One region of the Salipaludibacillus sp. CF4.18 genome, then DNA from elsewhere that is predicted to be linked to it. Evidence: riboswitches for the same ligand, from Rfam matches in the RefSeq annotation. Region 1 holds a riboswitch; each other region holds the start of a gene.

Region 1 (7,482 bases):
AACAACGCTATTAAAGGACTTAGTCCAATTTGAAAAAAGTAAGGGTAGAAGAATAGGAGTATTGATGAATGAGATGGGGGATGTAAGTGTTGATTCTGCAATCATTCCTTCGGATACCCCATTTATAGAGATGTTAAATGGTTGTATTTGCTGTACGATACAGGGAGAGTTAAGTGTGCAATTAAACTTACTGTTAGAAGAACATGAATTAGATATCATTTTTATAGAAGCAACTGGTGCCGCTCATCCGTTAGAAGTAATGGAAGCTTGTACACACCCATTTTTAGCTAATAAGCTTCGTATTAAAGGGGTTATAACAGTTGTGAGTGCAAAACAGTGGGTGGAAAATAGATTAAGTAATAAGCTTAAAAAGCTGTTGGCAGAACAAGTTAAATATGCAGATATTGTACTTATAAATAAAAAAGATCTAGTCAGCTCGCATGTTCTCTATTCGGTAAAGGAGAATATGGAGCAGATTAATGATCGAGCGCGCATTTCAATGGTTGCTTTTGCAAAAATTGACTTTTCATGGCTTTATTCAGAGAACGAAGAAAGTAAAAGCTTAAGGAACAATAAGTTAAGTAATCATCACGAATCTCATTTACACAATCATTTACATCTCACGACATTTACTTGCTCTATTGAGAAGCCTATAGATAGACTAAAATTATTAGATTGGTTAGAAAACATTCAAGATTCCCTTTACCGCATAAAAGGATTCATACATCTAAATGAATCTCTAGGTCTTTATTTATTTAATTATGCTCAAGGTGATCCTATTTTTGAACGATACCTATCTGAAAGGCACTATAGTCCTGTTCTTGTTTTTATTGGAGAAGGATTGGACCAAACTCATATTGAAAAAGAAATAAGAAATTTACAAGTTTAAACGAATTACGAAAGAAAACGACCTTAAACAGTCGTTTTTTTTTACATAAAGTATAAGCTCACGCTGTATTTAACAAAAGAAGCTATGCGTATTTCTTAGAAAATAAAGTTAACGAGATATAGTTGACAATTAATAAAAAAATAGATAAGATCATAAAACGTAATAATTACGATTTAAAAGAATGCAGTTACTATGAATTTACTAAATAATATTCTGGGGAGTGAGGAAAGTGGCTACATGGAATTTAAGTAAAACACAACATCACATTCTTATTTGTAATGGAAGTAGCTGCAATAATGCAGGTGCAGAAGAGTTAACACAATCTATTAGAAAAGAGATCACCGTTAGATGTTTAGACAAATCATAATCATTAAGAAAAGTGGGAGAATGGAATGAAAAAAGTATCTGTTATTATTTCGACTTTAGTTGTTACCAGTGCGGTTCTATCGGCATGTGGTGAAAATGAAGTGGACACAAATTTATCAAACAACGAGGAAGTAGAAAATGTTTCAATTGAAACCATTGAAATTATGACAACGCTATTCCCGTTAGAGGATTTTGCAAATCGAATTGGTGGTGAGTATGTTGAAGTGGAGAACATAGTTCCGGTTGGATCAGATGTACATACGTTTGAACCCACAGCTAATCAGATGATTGAGTTAGCAGAAGCGGATTTATTTATTTACAACGGAGCAGACTATGAAGGCTTTTCGGATAGTATTATCGATGCAGTGGATTCTCATGACGTGAAAATAATTACGGCTTCAGAAGGAATAGATCTTATCAAATATAATCATAACAAACAAGACTCTGGTGAGATTAGAGGTCATGATGATGAGCATAATGGACATGAGAATAACGATCACGATGATGTAAATAATGATCATGGGCATGAAAACAATGATAACGACCACGACCATGAACATGGTGAAAATGATCCCCACGTTTGGTTAGATCCGATCCGTGCAATTGAAGTTGCAGAGAATATAAAAGATGCTTTAGTGGAGGCTCGTCCAGACGCTGAAGAAGAATTCAGCCTAAATTTTGAGGAACTAAAATTGGATTTGCAAGAGTTAGACGATAATTTTCAAGGCATGGTTGATGAAGTAACACAAGACACAATGATTGTCTCTCACGCCGCTTACGGATATTGGAAAGATCGATATGGCATTAATCAAATAGCTATTTCAGGTCTTTCATCCACAAATGAGCCAACTATTCAACAAATTCAAGAAGTAATAAGTTTTATGGAAAGCAATGATATTACTTACGTCATGTTCGAACAGAATATTCCAACAAATATTGCTGAAACAGTTCGTGAACAAGTGGGTGCAGAGGAGTTGTGGCTGCACAATCTTTCTGCACTAGTAGAGGAGAATATTGAAAATGAGGATGATTACTTTAGCTTAATGGAGAAAAATGTTGAAACTTTAAGAAAGGCTCTACAATAACGTTAAAGAGAAATGTTGCAGACAAAAGCAAGACAAATCATAGACCCGAATTTCATTAGGAAGGGAGTGTATTAATGAACAAAAAAATTCCAGTTACCGTATTAGAGGGAGGAAAAACAAAATGTCTACTTCAGTTATCTCAATAGTACTTTATACTATTAAAGATGAATTGAAGAGTGGCGTTTTATACTAATTCTTGTACCAATGTTGATGGTGCGTTGGAACTATCTCATTGGTTGACAAACATAAACGCCGTGATAAGATTGATATGATTATAGAATTAAAAATAAATTTCATAAAGCAATTGCCACTGGGGGGGCCAAAGTTTTGGCTGAGATTAAAGTGTAACTTTAAGACCCTTTGAACCTGATCTAACTAATTATAGCGTAGGGAAGTGGACATCAGATTAATGAGCTATTTGAATACATATAGTTTATCAATAGATGCCCGCAACCTCTTTGGAAGCGGGCTTTTTGTATGCCAAAAATTTATATCGATTGGAGTGTCCACATTGTTTAAGGATTATCTGCAATTAAAACAAGACTTGACAGAATTTATCGATCAACTAACAGCAACGGATGTTGAATTTAATACGATGGCGTTAAAAGTCTTTCAGTTTCAATATGAACATAATCAGCCTTTTCGCAAATTTTGCAGAAAACGCCGTGTTTCACCAAGGACGATAAAACATTTTACAGAGATCCCACCTATTGCAATAGATGCATTTAAATTAACAACACTGTCTTCCTTTCCAATAGAAAAAACAGAGGCACTGTTTATGACGAGTGGAACGACAAATCCGGAAAAACGCGGGAAGAATTATCATCGTGATTTGCAAATATATAATCACTCTATGATGGCTCATTTTAAACCATTCATTATGCCTGATTTTGAAAAAATGAAGATGTTTGTACTTTTCCCGCCAAAAGAGGAGATGCCGAATTCATCTTTAGCACATTATTTAAACCTTGCCAAAACAGCGTATGGTACTGATAATAGTCAATATATTTTCTCTAAAGACGGATTTCAACTTGAAAAATTGATTGAAGAACTTCGATTAGCTGAACAATCAGACGAACCGATTCTATTAATAGGTGCAACTTTTTCATTCATTCATTTATTGGATTACTGTAAAAAAGAAGGGATTTGTTTTAATCTTTCTCTTAAAAGCAGACTGATGGATACTGGAGGAGCGAAAGGACGTTCGCGTGAAATGGATCCACATGAGTTTAAACAAGAAATGTGCAATCTACTTAATATACCTTTAGAAATGTCAGTAAATATGTATGGAATGACAGAATTAAGCTCACAGATATATGACCGAAATCTTTATGATTATTTCAACCAACAGCCAATTTCTTCGGTAAAAAAGGCACCACACTGGGTAAGAACGGTTATTGTTGATGTGGAACATATGAAACAGAAACCAGTAGGTGAAAAAGGTCTCATTGTTCATTATGATTTGGCCAACCTTAATTCAATCATGAGCATTCTAACTGAGGATATAGGCGTCCAGAATGAAAATGGCTTTACGTTATTAGGCAGAGCTGAAGGGGCAGAGGCGAAAGGTTGTTCCTTAGCAGTAGAGCAATTTATCAGCTCCACACAACCAACAGGAGGAGAATCCTAATATGACTTTGAACTATTCCTGCTTTCATGTACCGGAAAGTTGTGAAGAGCATGTTAAAAACCTACCACTCAAGAAGTTGGTATTTGAGAACCATCATGAAGTGCTAGAACTACAAGTGCCGGAACTAAATCCAGAAATAATTACCTACTTAACTGATACGTTGAAATTTCAGCAACAAACCTATTTACGGAAACTCAAAACAAATGATATTATCAAGATTTTAAATGAAGCAATTCAAAAGTGGTTAGACCCTCGATATGAGTTAAGGCAGTTTGCTGAACATCTTTTACCCATTATAACTGGATATGATCCTGAAATGGTTCGTTTATTTCTCAATCAATATTTACGAGAGTTTCGTAAAGAAAAATTACAACGCATGATTGATGAGGATTTTCCTAATCCATTGATTTTAGATGAGTTTCGTCCTCGGAAATCAGGTGGCCTTTACAGAGCTTATGGACCAGAGTTAATCACACATATTTTTTCAGGGAATGTTCCTGCACTACCGCTGTGGAGTCTCACGGCAGGCTTGTTACTTAAATCAGCAACATTAGGTAAGGTCTCATCATCAGAGCCTTTATTTCCGGTTTTGTTTGCTAAAACACTAAAGGAGATTGACCCTAAACTCGCAGATGCGATGGCTGTTTTATCGTGGAAAGGCGGAGATGAAGCATTAGAAAAAGAAAGCTTTTCAAGATCGAATGCCGTGGTTGCCTATGGTGGAAAAGAATCCATTGAATCGATCAAACAGAAAGTTCCATCTCATGTTCCCCTCCAATCACATGGACATAAAGTTAGCTTTGGTGTCATAACCAACGAGTGCCTATCAGCTACGAAAGGAGCAGAAGCGGCTAAATTAGCAGCTTCTGATGTATCGTGGTTTGACCAGCAAGGGTGTCTATCACCTCATGTCTTTTTTGTTGAACGAAATGGGAAATATTCAACTAGTGACTTTGCTGAAATGCTTGCAAATGAAATGGCAAACATCCAGCATAAACATCCAAGAGCCGATTTAACTGACGAAGAACAGCATGCCATTGTGAAATTTCGTTCAACGATAGAATTGGAAAGTTTTGAAAATAATAACTTACGCATAATACAAAGTAATGATAATACAGCATGGACGGTTGTATATCGTGATTTGGAAGAGAATATACGGAAAGATACTTTTCCTTTCTCACCACTTAATCGTTTTGTAACAGTCATTCCAGTTGATTCTATCTTAGACATTAAGAAGTATATAAATAAATTAAAAGGTTACATTCAAACGGTTGGAGTAGGTTGTTCTCCTCAATCCTTTTCTTCCATTATTTCAATGTTAGGGGAATCTGGTGTAAATCGTATTTGTGCGCTAGGATCGATGCCTCATCCACAGCCTGGTTGGCATCATGATGGAAGATTTCATTTAGCTGATCTCGTTCATTTTTGTGACGTAGAGGCTTCCCTTGAGGACCTTATGGATGATTTTGACCCTTTCAGAATTTAGAGGAGAGAGAAATAATGACGATTATTATTGAGTGTCAAGATGTTGGCATACAGTTTAATGCTGGTAAGAAACCTGTTTTATCCAATATTAATATGCAGGTTCAACCTGGTGAATTTATCAGTATTATCGGGAAAAGCGGGTCTGGAAAAACGACATTACTGCAAATGATCGGTGGGTTGCTTTCCCCAACACAAGGAAAAATAAACGTTTGTGGGAAAAAAATCAACGAGCCGATTAACGAAATAACCTATGTGTTTCAAAGTCCTGTTCTTTTAGAATGGCGCAATGTACTTGAAAATGTCTTGGTCCCAATAGAGTTAAAAAGACGGCCGAATAAGTCTGATATTGATAAAGCGAAAGAGGTTATCGATTCTGTTGGGTTAGCTGGTCACGAAGAGAAATATCCCCATGAATTATCGGGAGGGATGAAGTCCAGAGTTACCTTAGCAAGATCGTTGTTGACACAGCCAAAAATTCTATTAATGGATGAGCCATTTTCGTCTTTAGATGCGATGACAAAGGAGCAGCTTCAATTAGAATTGATGGAACTGTCCATCGAATTTTCGACAACAATTATATTTATTACACATGATATTACAGAAGCTGTCTACTTATCAGATAAAGTTTTCTTATTAGAAGAACAACCAGGACAAGCAGTCAAAGAGTTTTCTGTCCCTTTTCCTAGACCAAGACGAAAAGAGTGGAAGTTCGAGCCTTCTACAACTACTATTATTAAAGATATTTATCAACATTTTGAAGGAGTAGGTGGCTCTTCTATATGAAAAAAATGAAGCTTTATTCAATCTTATTGTTCCTTGTCATGTTGATTATCTGGGAAGGAGTTGTACGCATAAAGGACATTTCACAGATCATTCTGCCAACTCCCTCAGATATTGCCTTCAACCTTGTGCAACATTTTCAAAGTGGCTATTTTTATCCACATATAATCGCAACATCCATTGAAGTATTTGGTGGCTTCTTTGCAGGCTCTTTACTTGGTATTGGTTTAGGATTTATTGTTTCTCTATCGAAGCCCGCGCAGGAAATTTTACATCCTTATATTATCGCTTCTCAAGCGATGCCGAAGCTGGCCTTAGCACCACTGCTCGTTCTTTGGTTTGGGTTTGGCTATACACCAAAAATTTTAATCGTCGCTCTCGTTTGTTTCTTTCCATTATTTGAAAATACTGTCACCGGACTATCCAATGTTAGTAGAGATAAATTAATGTTGTTTCGCTCATTAAGGGCGACTTCCTATCAAACTTTAATGAAAGTACGCTTACCTGCCGCTATGCCATACATTTTTTCCGGATTACGTGTGGCAGTTATATTAAGTGTGGTGGGTGCAGTCGTTAGTGAATTTATTGGTGCAAATAAAGGGTTAGGAGCACTGATCATTGCTTCCCAAGGAATGATGGACACGACGTTAATGTTTTCTGTTTTTATTTTACTTACAGTTAAAGGTATTTTGTTGTATCAATCTATTTGTTGGATTGAAGCTATATTTTTTAAAAAGTACATGTTTTGAAGGAGGAAATAAAATGAAGAAACTAGTAAAGAAATTAGGTCCTGCATATTTATTTACTTTATTAACACTAAGTGTTGTTGGATGTGGAACCAATGAGGAGAAACAAGAAGTCTTACAGGTAAATAATGATGCATTGGAAGAACAACCCATGGAGGAAATAAAAATGGCCTCTTGGAGTCAGTCAATTGTTGAACAAAGTAACCTTTATTTAGCAGATGAAAAAGGGTGGTTTGACGAAGCTGGTCTTGATTTTGAGTATATTCCGGGATCTGGTGGCGGAGATGCTGTCCGAAATATTATTTCTGGGAATGCTGATATTGCTTTTGCAAATGTGGAAGCTGTTCTCTTAGCTCTTGAACAAGGGGAGGAACTAAGAGTTATCTATAATATTTATCCTGAAAATGTCTTTAATATTGTTTCTCTTAAAGACAGCAACATTAATACGATGGAAGACTTACGTGGAAAAGATGTCGGTGTCTATAGTCGTGCTAGCGGAAC
Region 2 (7,482 bases), on a different contig from region 1:
AGAATGGAACCCGATGTCTCTGTGCCGATGGCAACCATAGCAAGATTCGCTGCAATACCAGCTGCTGATCCTGAGCTTGATCCCCCGCAATCAATACCTGGTCCATAAGGATTTAAGACCTGCCCCCCACGGGAACTATAGCCATTTTTCATATTCTCTGTCATGAAGTTTGCCCACTCGGTCATATTCGCCTTACCAATAATGATCGCCCCAGCTTCGCGAAGTTGTTTCACAAGAAACGAATCCTTCATTGCATAGCTTTCGGCTAAGGCTAAAGAACCAGCACTCGTATGCAATTTATCGGCTGTTGCAAGGTTGTCCTTTATTAATACAGGAATGCCATGTAATGAGCTGCGAAAACCTGATTCTTTCCTTTCCATGTCCAACGCTTCTGCCAGTTGGATTGCCTCCGGATTTATTTCTAAAATAGCATTAACGCCGTTCTCTCCTTTATCAAACTCTGCTATTCGTTTGAGGTACAGCATGATCAACTCTTTTATGGTAATTAACTCTTTTTTAAAAGCGATCCGAATGTCGTCTATCGTCAATTCCTCTAATTGTTCTTCGTAAAACTTCTGTAAGCGTTCATTTAGCATAAGTAAGAATCTCCTTTTGTTATTAGTCTTTGTTAATTATAGCTCTCTTTCCCTGAGCTTTCATCTATTTGAAGTTATGTATTGTAAGGGAAAGCGAAAGCTAAATCTGTCAAAATAAAAAGCTGTCTATGAAGGAGTGAAAATAATTCCTTTCAAGACAGCTGCTATCGTTTTTAGAAATTAACGATCACGTTTTTTACTTTTCTTCGACTTTTTGATTTGTTGAGCATCATTTTCTGCCGCAAACTCAGTTTGTCCATTCCGTTTATCTAAGTAAATATTTTTATCAGTACTACGATTTTTTTTGTTATGCTGTTCGTTGCGTTTCTCATGATTATTCATCACACTCACCTCCACTACATAGTGTTTATGAAAAATCCAAATTTATGTATGAATCATAAGTAAACTCATGAATAAATGGTTCACTTAAACAATCCGAATAATTGTCATTAGCATTAATTGAAACTTAAAAAATTAGTGAGAATACTATTTACTTTAATTCCAATAATAGGATATGATCATAGTGCATTACAACACTAATGCACTATGTCTCGTGGAAGGAGGGGTGGTCTTGTTTTTAAATACAGAGGGCACGAAACCAATTTACGTACAAATTGCTGAATGGATTGAGACGGAAATCTTAAATGGAAACTTCAAGAAGGATGATAAGGTCAATTCCCAATATCAATTGGCAGAAATGTTTAATATTAATCCAGCCACTGCCGGCAAGGGACTGATGATATTAATGGATGAAAACGTCATTTATAAAAAGCGAGGATTAGGGATGTTTGTCTCGATAGATGCGAAAAAAAATATCATTAATAAACGTAAGGAACAGACGTTGAAGAGGTTAGTTCAAGAATTAGTTTTGGAAGCGAAATATTTAGATGTGGATGAAAAAGAACTTCTTGAAATGATTAGACAGGCAAACCTTGAAGGGAAGGGTGAAGAAAAATGACAGTGGTCCATTTTCAGGATGTATCGAAAAAGTTTGGACGTACAAAAGCGTTAAATAATGCGACATTCTCTATTGAGGAAAATAAAATAACGGGCTTGATTGGAAGAAATGGTGCCGGTAAAACAACGATATTAAATATTATATCCGGCTTGATTCAAGCAACTTCAGGAGAGGTAAAGGTATTTTCAGAAAAACCATTTAATAGCCTTTTGGTTTCCGCAAATTCTATCTTAGTCGATGACAAGATGAGTATGCCTTCCTTGAATTTAAACGGAATATTAATAGAAGCGGGAAGATTTTATGAAAAATGGGATGCATCGTTAGCTCAGCGTTTATTTGAATATTTTTCATTTAATGAAAACCAAAGTCATAATACGTTGTCGAAAGGTAAAAAGAGTACATTCAATATGATAATTGGTTTAGCTTCCCGTTGTCCATTAACTGTGTTTGATGAGCCGACGACTGGAATGGATGAAGCGGTACGAAAGGATTTTTACCGAGCTCTGTTAAAAGACTACCTCGCGCATCCGAGAACAATCCTGCTCTCGAGTCACCATTTAAATGAAATGGAAGATCTGCTAGAAGACGTCATGCTGATTAAGGACGGTGAGACTCATTTACACATGCCTATTGAAGATTTAAAAAACTATGCTATAGCCTTCAAAGGGAATGGTGATCAAGTTAAAACGTGGACGAAAGATCATTATATTTTGTATCGGAAATCTCTTGGCCCGGATCAAATGTATATTGTCTCCCGAAATACGTATTCAGATGAAACGATTCAACGAATAAAAAGAAATGGAATTGAGATTTCCAATGTTTCACCAAGTGAGGTTTGCGTTTATTTAACAAGCTCGTCAAAAGGAGGTATTGATGATGTCTTTAGCTAAAATTAACATGGATGATACGATTAAAAAATTATATTTATTTAAACTAAACTCATATTCAGGTGTATTTACCACGTTAATTTTTCTACAGATTATCTCTATTATCTTAGCATTTAATAGTGGTGAGATGAGTGTGGGTTTTGATATTTTTGAAGTGAAAATTAATTACTATTCCGCATCCAGTGTTTTTGTTCTAACTATGTTGTGGGGATTTATTACAGCGTTCTTATTAACTACAAAAGGGTATAGACATGCTGATTTTATGTTTGTAACAAATCGGCTAACCAGTCATTTAGCAAATGGATTATTTCTGCTGACAATGAGCTTTCTTGGCTCGTTAACGGCCTCTCTGTCTCCATTTCTAATCAGAGTAATTATTTTTATCTATCAAGATGAGGGACACATAACTGAGGATTTTCTAATGTCAGCCCAAGCTCATGAATTTATAATTGGATTTGCTGCAGCTTTTCTCTATTTACTAGTCTTTAGTGTACTAGGTTATTTATTTGGGATGCTAATTCAATCTAACAAAGCTCTGCAAGTAATCATTCTGGTTGTATTTTTAGGTGGATTGATGATCAATTCAGGTGAGCAAGGTATGATAATTTCGATAATTAATTTTTTCATGATGGAATCATCATTCGTATTATTTACTTTAAAAATGATAGTCTCGATATTGATGATCTATTTAAGCACGATTCTCCTTACGAATAAGATGGAGGTGATTCGCTAATGGGGATGCTCATTATTTTAGTTATTATTGGACTGATAGTGTATTTTATGAAAAAAGGAATCGATAATAAGATAATAAGAAGTAACTCTAAAGGTCTGAAGTGGTTGTTCTTAGGTTATTTAAGTATTTTAGTACTTTCAGTACCAGTTGCTTTTTTGCTTCCAATCGAAACAGAATCTTTGAAAGGTGAAATTGCTAAGGGCGATGTAGTGTATGAACAAGATATCTATATTGAAGATGCTCTTTTAAAAGGGGAGATCGAAGAGTTAGTAGATAAAAATAAAACGGAGTTATGGGCATTTGACTACGAGAATGATGTTTTGAATATTGAGCAGAAAGCTGAGGAGTTCTACGTTGCTGTTTATCTGGAGGAAACGTCAGAGTATACAGAAATGATAGAAGCTACTTTTTTTTATCCTAGATTAATTGTAGATGAGTGGGATTTTTCTAATGAAGTAAGTCCAATTAGAGTTGAACTGAAAAATAACTCGCTTAATATTTATGAACCTCTGTCGGTTACGATTAATCACGGAGAGTTCGAGATGGGATTTCCTATGAGTCAATTCTATGGAGAATCGAAGATGATGGGCCGCAGTTCATCATCATCGATGGGGGGACAAATCCTTTATCTCAAGGTGCCTGAAGGTTTAGAAATAGGTGATGATACTAATGTTGATATTATTAAAGTGGAATAGTTTTGTTATATATTTACATTTTGGGACAACTCTATTAAACTTGCTAAAGAGGCAGGTGTTTAGATGGCGATTGTAACAGTGGATTTTGACGGAACACTTTATCAAGGTAACTCATTTAAGGCGATGTTTTTAGTAGCTAAAAAAGAGTTTACAAGGAAAGAGTGGTTGTTAGTCAGTGGGGGAATGGTGAAAGCTGTAGGCCTTGGTGTATGGAAAGGGAAGCAGGTGTTCAGACACACTTTTTTTAAAGCTTTTGCCAAGTCGTTTAAAGGGAAAACAAAACAGGAATTAGATGAGTTTTTCAACCACCTCGTTCTAGCGGGATCAGACGAAGTCCATCAAGATTTAGTGCATACAATACGTGAGCATCAGTCAAAAGGAGATCAAGTGATCATATTGTCTGGAGCGCTAACCCCGTTTCTTGAAGCTTTTATTAGAGAGTTACAATTAGATGTGCCAGTGATAAGTACAGAGATCTTATTTGATGATCAAGGTTATTGTACGGGAGAAATAGGTACGATTGTAAACGGTCAAGAGAAGGTAAGAAAAATTGTTGACTGGATTGGAGAGAAGATGTCTCATGATGAGACTTCTCGTTCAGACGGCGATAATTTATGGGCGTATGCAGATAGTGAGAGCGATCTTCCTTTACTGGAGTTTGTCAATAAACCAGTAGTGGTCAATCCTAACTCTACTATGAAGCAAATTGCCGAAAAAAATCAGTGGCCGGTTTTTTGATATAAGAGTTTGTTCAAAAAGGTAGTCTTTTTTACCTTTTTGAACATCCTATTTAAGCTAGTTCTAACAGTAAAAATAGGTTGGAAAGACATGTTGTTGTATGACGGGACGGTTTACAAACAGCCATCCTTCACTTACAATAAAGGCAACAATATGATAACCGATTCGCACTAGGGGCGCTATAAAGCTGAGATTCAGGTGAAATTCCTGTTAACCCTTTGAACCCGAACTAGGTAATACTAGCGTGGGGAAGTGCAGGTAAGCAACATGTAGCCTGTTTTATTATTCTGCATGAAACTTCACTGCATCTTCCTTATGGGAGGTGCAGTTTTTTATATTTTGGGACTCCCTCCCTGTTATTGGTAGACATATTGAAAAAATGATGTAAGAGGAGGATGCAACATGGAAGGGTTAAGTTGTGGAACAAGTCGTATAGTTGGGTGCCGGTTTTCGGTGTATCCAATGACGGATAATTTTGTGGAAGTAATAAAAGGAGCATTAGAGGAAGTGGATACGTCCAAGGTATGGCAGTCTACAGATGATGTGAGCACGTGTATTCGAGGACGGAGTGAACATGTATTTGACGTGGCTAAAGCGATTTTTATCTATGCAGCAAAGACAGGGGTACATGTGGTCTTTAATGGGACTTTCTCTATTGGATGTCCAGGAGACTCTGACGCGGACACCTATATGTCAGAGGATGATGTCCGCTTAAATGAGAGTGGATCAAATAAAGAACGTGTGGAGGCAGCTTCTCAATTTGCGCTTTATCCGATGAACAACCCGGACTATATGCAAATCATCGCTGAACAGTGTGCTGTAGCTCAAGAACAAGGCACGTTTACGAAAGGCGTTCACTATGCCTCTCGACTTGATGGAGATGCGAATGCTGTTTTCAAAACATTAGAAGAAGTATTTGTGAATACTTCAAAATCGAAGGACCAAAGTCATGTGACAATGACGGCGGTTATTTCAGCAAACAGTCCATCTAAGAAAGATAAATAGGAGGGAGCAACCAAACATGTTGAAGCAATGGAAGTTAAAAGAAATCGTCTTAATGTCAATCTTCGGTGTTGTGTTCGCAGTTATTTATCTCATGTTTTATTTTTTCGGGCAAGGCTTACGTAATTTTCTTACGCCGTTTGGTCTGGCACCATTTGGCTATGAAATTATCTTTGGTATATGGTTCATCGTTTCAATCATTGCAGCATATGTGATTCGAAAACCTGGGGCGGCTTTCTGGTCGGAACTAATAGCTGGAACGGTCCAAGTACTCATAGGAAGTCCAGCAGGTCCACAGCTAATCATATCTGCGGCGATTCAAGGATTGGGAGCAGAAGTGGTTTTTGCTGCAACCAGGTACCGAAACTTTTCACTTTCTGTGCTTATTTTAGCAGGGATGTCGGCAGCTATTTTTAGTTATGCTTGGGGCTGGTTCCAATCTGGTTTAGCGGCGTTAACCCCAGAACTTATCGTTGCCACCTTGGCAGTCCGTATCATTAGTGGTGGATTGTTAGCGGGTCTATTAGGAAAATGGATTAGTGATCAGTTAGCTCAAACGGGAGTTCTTCGCGGATATGCATTAGGAAAGGAGTGGCAGGAAAAACGTGAAAAATCAGCTTAACTACCTAGATGGTTTGCGTGAAAATAGTCATCCTCTTATTCATGTAGAAAAGCTTTCGTTCGATTATGAGAGAATCAAAGAAAGATCGTTAATAGATCAGATTACTTTCTCATTAAAAGAAGGGGAAGTTACGCTGCTTATGGGTGCAAGCGGTTCAGGTAAGAGTACTGTAGCTCTATGTTTAAATGGTTTATTTCCAGAAGCTGTGGAAGGGTATGCGGATGGAGAAATCTATTATAAAGGAAAAAAGGTTCAGGGATTTGAACAAGGAGAGCTGAATCAAAAAATTGGGATCGTTTTTCAAGATCCTGAGAGTCAATTTTGCATGATTACTGTTGAAAATGAATTAGCTTTTACGATGGAAAACATTCGCGTTCCACGGGAAGATATGGTTAGGAGGATGGATAATGTTCTGGAGTCAGTAGGTTTAGAAGGATTCAAGGAAAGGTCTATTCACGAGTTATCGGGAGGACAAAAACAAAAAGTTGCTCTCGCGTCCGTTCTCCTTCTCAAACCAGAGCTTCTCATACTAGATGAGCCAACAGCGAACCTAGATCCATTATCTAGCTTGGAATTTATTAATCTTGTAAATAAATTGCATAAAGAAAGAGGAATGGCTGTTCTAATAATTGAACACCAATTAGATGATTGGCTTCCGTTAACGCAACACGTCCTTGCAATAAGTAAAGAAGGAAAGCTAATCGCCGACGATAGGCCGGAGATTGTCTTCAAGAAACAAAAACGTGAACTAGAGAATGAAGGAATTTATTTACCAAAAGTGGCCTCCAAAAATCTGTGGGGAAAGTCCCCCCAGATTTTTGGACCGTCTGAAGAGGTTATTTCTTTGAAAGGAGTCACATTCGAAAAAAAGAAAAAAATGATATTAAAAGATATTAGTCTCTCACTTGGTACGGGAGAATTTGTGGCGATCGTTGGAGAGAATGGCGCTGGTAAATCTACACTACTTCAACTGATGGCTGGAATTCTTTCAACCATGGAGGGGAGTGTTGATTTTCTTAAGAGGCCTTTAAAGGAGTGGAATGAACAACAACTTCGCCAAGAAATGGGCTTTGTTTTTCAAAATCCGGAACACCAATTTATTACTGATACGGTTTACGATGAGCTAGCCTTTGGTATGAAGTTAAACAACATTCCGATGAAAGAAATGGAAGCTAAAATAAAGGAACTCCTTCATCATTTCCAATTAGAACAAAACCAATGGAGTAATCCTTTTTCTCTAAGTGGGGGGCA
Region 3 (7,482 bases), on a different contig from region 1:
GTTGGTCCCATTGCTCCAGCTACAAACCGTGGCTTTTCCTCACTGGAAATAGCTCTTGCCTCTGTAACTGCTAATTCTGCAGACTTCTTATTTACTTCATAGGCGATATGTTGCAAATCATAATCTGCCAACACTATGTTTGTCGCACCAAACGTATTCGTTTCAATAATGTCTGAACCCGCTTCTAAATACGCACGATAAATATCCGTGATAACATGAGGAGCAGTAATATTTAAATACTCATTACACCCTTCATACTCTTCTCCACCAAAATCATCTGCATCCAGATTTGCATCCTGCAGCATCGTTCCCATGGCTCCATCAAGGACTAATATTCGTTTTTCTAATGCATTTTCAAATGTCGACTTTCCCATGTTGATCGTCCTTTCCTGCCCTCTATTTTAGAGGATATTCACAAGCCAAAATGCTTCATTGTATTATTTTGCAGTTATATCGAAACTTTTATTTGCTTTCATAATATTTTTAGTCAATTCGACCGTCATTTCATAGCGTAAAAAAGGAGTAATTAAGTAAATACTCGGAAAATATTCTACCGCTGCATCAACTAAGCTTTGGGCAATGGCTAGTCCCTCTCGCTGACTGGCTTCCCGATCTCCTCCATGCTTCGCCATACTGTCCCTGACTCCTTGCGTTAACTTGATGCCTGGAACTTCATGATGCAAAAATTCTGCATTCCGACTGCTCACTAAAGGCATAATTCCCACGTAAATTGGTACAGGAAGATGCTTCGTCGCTTCGTAAATATCCTTGAATTGCTCTTCACTGTAAACTGGCTGACTCATAAAGTAGTCTGCCCCGGCTTCGATTTTTTTCTCGAGACGAGTTACTTCTCTGTCTAAACGACGAGCGTTTGCATTAAAGGCTGCAGCAACAGTAAACGATGTTTTTTCGCCTAAGTCTTTTCCAGAAAACGATAGCCCTTCGTTCAACTGCTTCATCATCCGCATCAGATCCATCGAAGCCATATCGTAAACCGAAGACGCTCCAGGGAAGTCGCCAACCTTTGCTGGATCTCCCGTTATCGCAAGGACATCTTGAATTCCCAACGTGTGTAATCCAAGCAAGTGAGATTGCAAGCCGATCATATTACGATCACGACAAGCTACATGCAACAACGGGCGCGCTCCTGAATGCTGTTTCATCAATGAACCTAATGCCAGATTATCAATTCTGGCCGAGGCCAAGGAGTTATCGGCAAGGGTTACCGCGTCTGCCCCAGCATCTTTTATCGCTGCCGCTCCTTCAAGAAATTTCGCCGTTGCGGAAAGAGCTTTCGGCGGGTCTAACTCTACAACAACTGACCGTCGTTTCAGGGGCATTTCCGGGATTCTTTCCAACACTCTATTAGAAGCTACTTTAATGACTTCTTTTCTTTTTGGCTCTTTTACTCGATGCGATTTGTCTTTAACAGGTTGTAAATGAAGATTATTTATTGCACCTCGAATTGCCTGGACATGCTCTGGAGTTGTCCCGCAACAACCACCGATAAGATGGACGCCTTCTTTTACTAACGGCTCTGTCATGTCAGCAAAATAGGAAGGATTGGATTGGTAGAAAAACTTACCGTCCCTAACATTCGGCAAACTTGCATTTGGATACACACATAGAACAGAATCAGTTAAGAGAGGCACTTCTTCTAATGAACGTAACATATGGTATGGCCCCATTCGACAATTTAAGCCGACAACTTCTACGCCTTCCGCTTCCAATAATAGCAGAGCATCTGCGAGCGGAGTCCCACCTTGTAAGACACCAATATCTCCTAACGTCACTTGAGCAATGATAGGTTTATTTGTATTTTTTCGCACGTACTTCACGATCTCCAGCAATTCTTGAAAATCATAAAATGTTTCTAATATAAAGCCATCCACATCCGTTTTCAATAGAATATCAACTTGTTGCTTTAAGCTCTGATTTATTTCGTCAGGTTCGTACTCTGTTAAATGAACGCTCCCAATACCACCAATCGTAGCAAAGACAAATGTTTCCTCTTTCGCTTCTTTTCGAGCTAAGGTTACCGCGGCCACGTTAATCTCTTCTACTCGATGGTCCAATTGGTATCTTCGTAACTTCAACGAATTAGCGGCATACGTATTTGTTTGAATCAAATCAGATCCTGCCTCAACGTAGAGACGGTGGACATGTCTGACCTTTTCAGGTGCACTAATGTTCAACTCTTCAAAGCAACCGTCCGCTCCATGTTGATAGAGCAACGTTCCCATTGCACCATCACCTACAAGAATATTATTCTTTATTTTTTCTAGGAATTCCATGTCACCATCTCCTCTCATAGCGTTTGATTAAAGGCTTGATCAAAGTCTTTTATTAAATCTTCTGATTTTTCCAATCCGACAGAAAGACGGAGCAAGCCATCTGAGATTCCTCGTTTTTCTCTTTCATGCGCTGGCATCGCGGCATGGGACATAAGAGCAGGATAAGAAAGAATAGATTCGACTGCACCGAGACTTACTGCAAAAACAGGTATCTCAATCGCATCAACAACCTTTTTTACTGCTTCTCTATCCACTAATTCAAACGAAAGAACGGCACCGGGACTATCAGATTGAGCCTGGTGAAGATCAAAGCCAGGGTGATCTTTCAAACCGGGATAATACACATGTTTCACTGCTGGATGAGTCGTCAACCATTGCGCAATCTCTGCCGCTGTTTTTGTCGAAGCCTCCATTCTCGTGTGCATCGTTTTCATTCCACGAAGAATCAACCAGCAATCCTGAGGTCCTAAAACTGCGCCAAAGCTGTTTTGTAAAAAGCCTAGTTTTTCTGCTAAAGCGGAATCTTTCACTACTGCTAAACCTGCAATAACGTCACTGTGTCCGCCAATAAATTTCGTAGCGCTATGAACAACTACATCCACACCAAGATCTAACGGACGCTGTAAAACCGGCGTCATAAACGTATTATCTAAAACTGTTAAACTACCACTTTCCTTGGCAAGATCAACAATCGCTTTGATTGGTGTAATTTTCATCGTTGGATTTGATGGTGTCTCAATGTAGATCATTTTTGTATTCGGTTGAATTGCTTGTTTTACTTCCTCAACCTTTGTCATGTCTACAAATGTATGCTCAATACCTAGTTTTGTAAGTACTTCTGTCGTAAACCGGAATGTCCCGCCATAAACATCTTCCGTGATGACCAGATGGTCGCCCGAAGACAGCATCATAAACGTCGTGGAGATCGCCGCCATTCCTGAGGCAAAAGCAAATCCAGCTGTTCCATTTTCCAATTGAGCAATGGTATCCTCCAAAGCCTCTCTAGTCGGATTCCCCGATCTTGCATAATCGTATTTACCGAACGAGTCCAGTCCCTCTTGATGGAATGTCGATGCATGCTGAATCGGCACACTGACAGCACCGTTTGTAGGGTCTGTTTTATGTTTATGATGTAAAATTCGTGTTTGCAGACTATATTCTAAAGAATCATTTTTCATTATTTCTCCCCCTGACTAGCTGTAACTGCTTGAAAAGCTTGCTCTAAATCAGCAATTAAATCTCGAGCTGATTCAACACCTACTGAGAATCTTAAAAGTCGATTGCAAACTCCGAGCTTGGTGCGAAGTTCTTCCGGCACATCCGCATGTGTTTGTGTCGCCGGATAAGTCATTAAGCTTTCAACCCCACCCAAGCTTTCTGCAAAGGTAATCAAAGATAAGTTTTGCAGGAATGGGTTCACATAAGATTCATCTTGAATCCGAAAAGACAGCATGCCCCCGCGCCCTGGGTAGATAACATCATCCACTAGTGGGTGCTCGTGTAAAAATTCAGTGATCTCTTTTGCATTTTGCTCATGTTTATCCATACGAAGAGCCAATGTTTTCATGCCTCTGATTACGAGCCAGGAATCTAAAGGTGACAGAATCGGACCAATGCTATTAAAGTAATAGAAAAGATCTTCACACAGTTTTTCTCCTTTTCCTACGATCAAGCCGGCAATCACATCATTATGACCTGATAGGTATTTTGAAGCACTGTGAATAACTATGTCCGCACCTTCTTCAATAGGGCGCTGGATGAGCGGAGTATAAAATGTATTATCTACAATGAGCAGAAGGTTAAATTCCTTTGCAAGTTTATTAAACGCTGCTAAGTCCGCTTCTTGCATAAGCGGGTTTGTCGGCGTTTCAATGTATAAAGCTTTCGTTTTATCTGTTATTTTAGAACGGAACTCCTCGACGTGTCTTGCATCACCATATTGAAAGCTCAGCCCCCAGCGACGCCAGCTTCCTTCAAACAGTCGGTACGTTCCCCCGTATAAATCACTTGATGCTATAATTTCATCTCCACTTTCAAATAGGGAGAGAACAATTTGAATTGCTGACATTCCTGAGGAACAGGCAAAACCCCTGTCTCCACCTTCTAATTTGGCAATTGCCTCTTCTAAAATATGTCTAGTTGGGTTGCCAGTCCTAGAATAATCATATCCTGTCGACTGTCCAATGCCTTCATGGCGGTATGCTGTTGAGAAATAAATAGGCGCGCTAACTGCACCTGTTGTTGTTTCACTTCTGTTTCCGATCTGAACGAGCGCTGTTTCAATTTCTTTACGGTCCATGGACACCGATACCTCCTCTAAACTAATACTTACTGCAATCAAAAAAACCTTCTTCTTATTTTTAAATAAGAAGAAGGTTTTGGATGTATATGTAAGGTCTTCTTCTTATCTTTGCAAGCACCTTGGCTTGCAGGAATTAGCACCTGACCACGGACAATTACTCGCAGCTGGTTGCTGAGACTTCAAAGGGCCTTTCCCTCCATCTCTCACAATAAGAATGTATCTGAATATTTAATTTTTATTAGGTCATTGAATCTATTCTATAGCATACGGGAAAAGAATGCAATATTTTTTTCTGGTCCAGAAGATAGACAATCTTAACTTCCGGTAGAACTTTGATCTCTTTTACTTTCAGATAATTTAACAATGATCGTTTGTTTAAAAATAAATGGTTGTTGTTAGTTGTTATATTAAAGGACTCCATGAAGGTCTAAAATGATGACATTCGTTAACACAGACGGTTGACATCAGCTTAAGGTTTGTTACAATCAAGGGAAATTAATACATACTACTAGGGGTGCCCATAAGGTGGGCTGAGAGAAAGGTGAATCAAACCTTTTAACTCTTTTGAACCTGACCTGGTTTAAACCAGCGGAGGAAAGTAGTGATAAATGAGATCGTATCTTTATCAACTTCGTGACCAAGGCCAGGTCCTTTCATTAAATGGAGGGGACTTGGCTTTTTTTATGTCTTTATTCATTTTTATATTTTATAAGGGGGAAATAACACAATGAATCGCACACACAAATTAACATTAATGGCGATGCTCATCGCTATTGGAATCGTAGGGGCCGCATTTATTTGGTTTCCGGCAGGTGTAGCTAGAGCTTATCCTATCCAACATGCAGTCAATGTAATTGCTGCCGTTTTACTGGGTCCCGGACCAGCCATAGTCATTGCATTCGCTATTGGTTTAATACGTAATATGCTTGGTCTCGGAACTCTTCTTGCTTTTCCAGGTGGGATGGCCGGTGCTTTATTAGCTGGTCTCGCCTATCGTTGGACAAAGAAAAAGTCGATGGCTGCTGTTGGCGAAATTATTGGAACGGGAATAATCGGTTCTCTTCTGGCTGTTCCTATTGCCCAACTATTCCTTGGTCAAGCTGCAGGTGTTTTCTTTTTTATTCCCGGATTCTTGATTAGTAGTATCGCCGGTGCAGCTCTAGCTTTATTAGTGTTAAGTAGAATAAGAAAAACGGCATAGCCGTCTTTTATTAAATACAGCGTCAGCTTCCACCGCCATCTTAGTATCAAGGGTGGGTTTCCCTTGATGCTAAGATGGCGGTGGAAGCTGCAAATTTTATAAATTCTCTAAAAAAAAGATCCTTTGAAGTGAGAGAAACCTTCGCTTCGGCCGGCTGTGTAGCACCTACTGTTTATACGTAGGATGCTACACGGTTTGTAATTTAAAATCAGTCTGTGCGAATATCTGGACCCGAAGTGGCGCATTTATGATTGCTAAATTACTCATAACCAATCCAGCATCTTTCAGCCATTTAAAAAAAGATCATATCTGTTATCCAAACCCCTGCTATGCCGCCCATCACTATAAGGACGAGGTTAAAGCGAAAGAACGCAAGTACAATGGATGTTGATGCCCCGATGATGGCTGAAGGTACATTCTCTACCGAATACAATATCCCCGGAAAAATAAGACTGGCCAGTACTGCATATGGTACAAATTCCAAAAATCGCTTCACAGGAGAAGCTAGTTTCATATTTTTCAGAAAAACCATTGGAAGCATCCTTGGTAAATACGTCACTAAGCCCATTGCGAGAACTAGAAGAATCATCTCACTCATCATCTTCACCTTCCTCTTTCGGGAATAACCAAACTCCGATAGTAGCTGTTAGGATCGTTGTAATGATGATCATCCAGCCAGTGGAAAACTCTATTGGAATGACCCAGTACAACACCGCATTAATCACAATCGCTATTCCTACTATAACTACGATCGGATTTGATTCTTTTAAACTAGGCACCAGTAATCCTATGAACATCGCATAAAGAGCGATGCCCATACTATTTTGAATCGATGCCGGAAGACCCATAGCTAAAAAAACACCAGCCCAAGTCCCAACATTCCAAGCTAAAAAAGCAATAAGATTTATTCCTATAACAAAGGAAGGTTGGAGCACTCGTTCCCGTTGCGACGACGAAACACTAAATGTCTCATCGGTTACCCCAAAAGAGAGCAATGCTAATTCTTTATTGGATGTCCACTTTGGCAAACGCTGTGATAATGAAGCCGTCATCAAAAAGTGACGAAGGTTCAAAATAAACGTCGTAATAATGATTTCCCAGTATGCAACCCCTGCGATAATTAGGTTAATACCAATGAATTGACTTGCCCCTGCAAAAATAACGAGAGACATGAGTAAAATCACGGCCTCTGGAATAAAAAAAGATTTCGCTAATAGTCCGAACGCGATAGCAATTGGAATATAACCTATTGCAACAGGAATACCTGCTTTTAATCCTTCCTTGAATGGACTGCTACTGACGATGTTTTCTTCTGCTAATGCGTTGGACATTCACTCACCTCATATGTATAATTTACTTTAATATACAATACATTCGGATGTTATACAATATAAAATACTTTTATACGTTATAACATACTATTACCCTTGGAGGTGTCCCTATGGATCCTGTAAATCAGCAGATTGCTTGGAAATTAAAACAATTACGCCGGTCGAAGGGTTTCAGCCTAGAGAAGACTGCAGAAGTAACGGGTGTGAGTAAAGCAATGTTGGGACAAATTGAACGAGGTGCTTCAAATCCTACTGTTTCTATCTTATGGAAAATTGCTAATGGCTTAAAAGTCTCCTTTTCTTCCTTTGTGGAAGAAGAAGAACCTTCTGTTTCCATTGTTCACTTATCTAATG

The links. A riboswitch is a leader RNA that binds a small molecule or an ion and turns the genes downstream of it on or off. The one in region 1 is predicted to bind thiamine pyrophosphate.
Region 2: linked by a shared signal. The riboswitch ahead of ACHABW_RS04465 (YkoF family thiamine/hydroxymethylpyrimidine-binding protein) and the one ahead of ACHABW_RS19240 (long-chain fatty acid--CoA ligase) in region 1 are both predicted to bind thiamine pyrophosphate.
Region 3: linked by a shared signal. The riboswitch ahead of thiW (energy coupling factor transporter S component ThiW) and the one ahead of ACHABW_RS19240 (long-chain fatty acid--CoA ligase) in region 1 are both predicted to bind thiamine pyrophosphate.

The regions. Positions count from the first base shown of each region.
Region 1 is NZ_JBIMEV010000041.1:25,474-32,955, forward strand. Features, by position in the region: gene ACHABW_RS19225 (CobW family GTP-binding protein) at 1-889, shown strand, start outside; partial or broken gene ACHABW_RS19230 ((2Fe-2S) ferredoxin domain-containing protein) at 1,119-1,247, shown strand; gene ACHABW_RS19235 (metal ABC transporter solute-binding protein, Zn/Mn family) at 1,282-2,340, shown strand; TPP riboswitch at 2,643-2,750, shown strand; gene ACHABW_RS19240 (long-chain fatty acid--CoA ligase) at 2,852-3,970, shown strand; gene ACHABW_RS19245 (acyl-CoA reductase) at 3,972-5,456, shown strand; gene ACHABW_RS19250 (ABC transporter ATP-binding protein) at 5,471-6,238, shown strand; gene ACHABW_RS19255 (ABC transporter permease) at 6,235-6,984, shown strand; gene ACHABW_RS19260 (ABC transporter substrate-binding protein) at 6,998-7,482, shown strand, end outside.
Region 2 is NZ_JBIMEV010000004.1:102,796-110,277, reverse strand. Features, by position in the region: gene ACHABW_RS04500 (amidase family protein) at 1-596, opposite strand, end outside; gene ACHABW_RS04495 (hypothetical protein) at 777-938, opposite strand; gene ACHABW_RS04490 (GntR family transcriptional regulator) at 1,168-1,554, shown strand; gene ACHABW_RS04485 (ATP-binding cassette domain-containing protein) at 1,551-2,444, shown strand; gene ACHABW_RS04480 (hypothetical protein) at 2,428-3,174, shown strand; gene ACHABW_RS04475 (hypothetical protein) at 3,174-3,869, shown strand; gene ACHABW_RS04470 (HAD family hydrolase) at 3,933-4,607, shown strand; TPP riboswitch at 4,770-4,875, shown strand; gene ACHABW_RS04465 (YkoF family thiamine/hydroxymethylpyrimidine-binding protein) at 5,010-5,612, shown strand; gene ACHABW_RS04460 (ECF transporter S component) at 5,629-6,231, shown strand; gene ACHABW_RS04455 (ABC transporter ATP-binding protein) at 6,215-7,482, shown strand, end outside.
Region 3 is NZ_JBIMEV010000008.1:109,607-117,088, forward strand. Features, by position in the region: gene metH (methionine synthase) at 1-374, opposite strand, end outside; gene ACHABW_RS07875 (bifunctional homocysteine S-methyltransferase/methylenetetrahydrofolate reductase) at 438-2,294, opposite strand; gene metC (cystathionine beta-lyase) at 2,309-3,472, opposite strand; gene ACHABW_RS07885 (methionine biosynthesis PLP-dependent protein) at 3,472-4,593, opposite strand; SAM riboswitch class I at 4,696-4,811, opposite strand; TPP riboswitch at 5,097-5,210, shown strand; gene thiW (energy coupling factor transporter S component ThiW) at 5,324-5,797, shown strand; gene ACHABW_RS07895 (AzlD domain-containing protein) at 6,090-6,398, opposite strand; gene ACHABW_RS07900 (AzlC family ABC transporter permease) at 6,388-7,128, opposite strand; gene ACHABW_RS07905 (helix-turn-helix domain-containing protein) at 7,239-7,482, shown strand, end outside.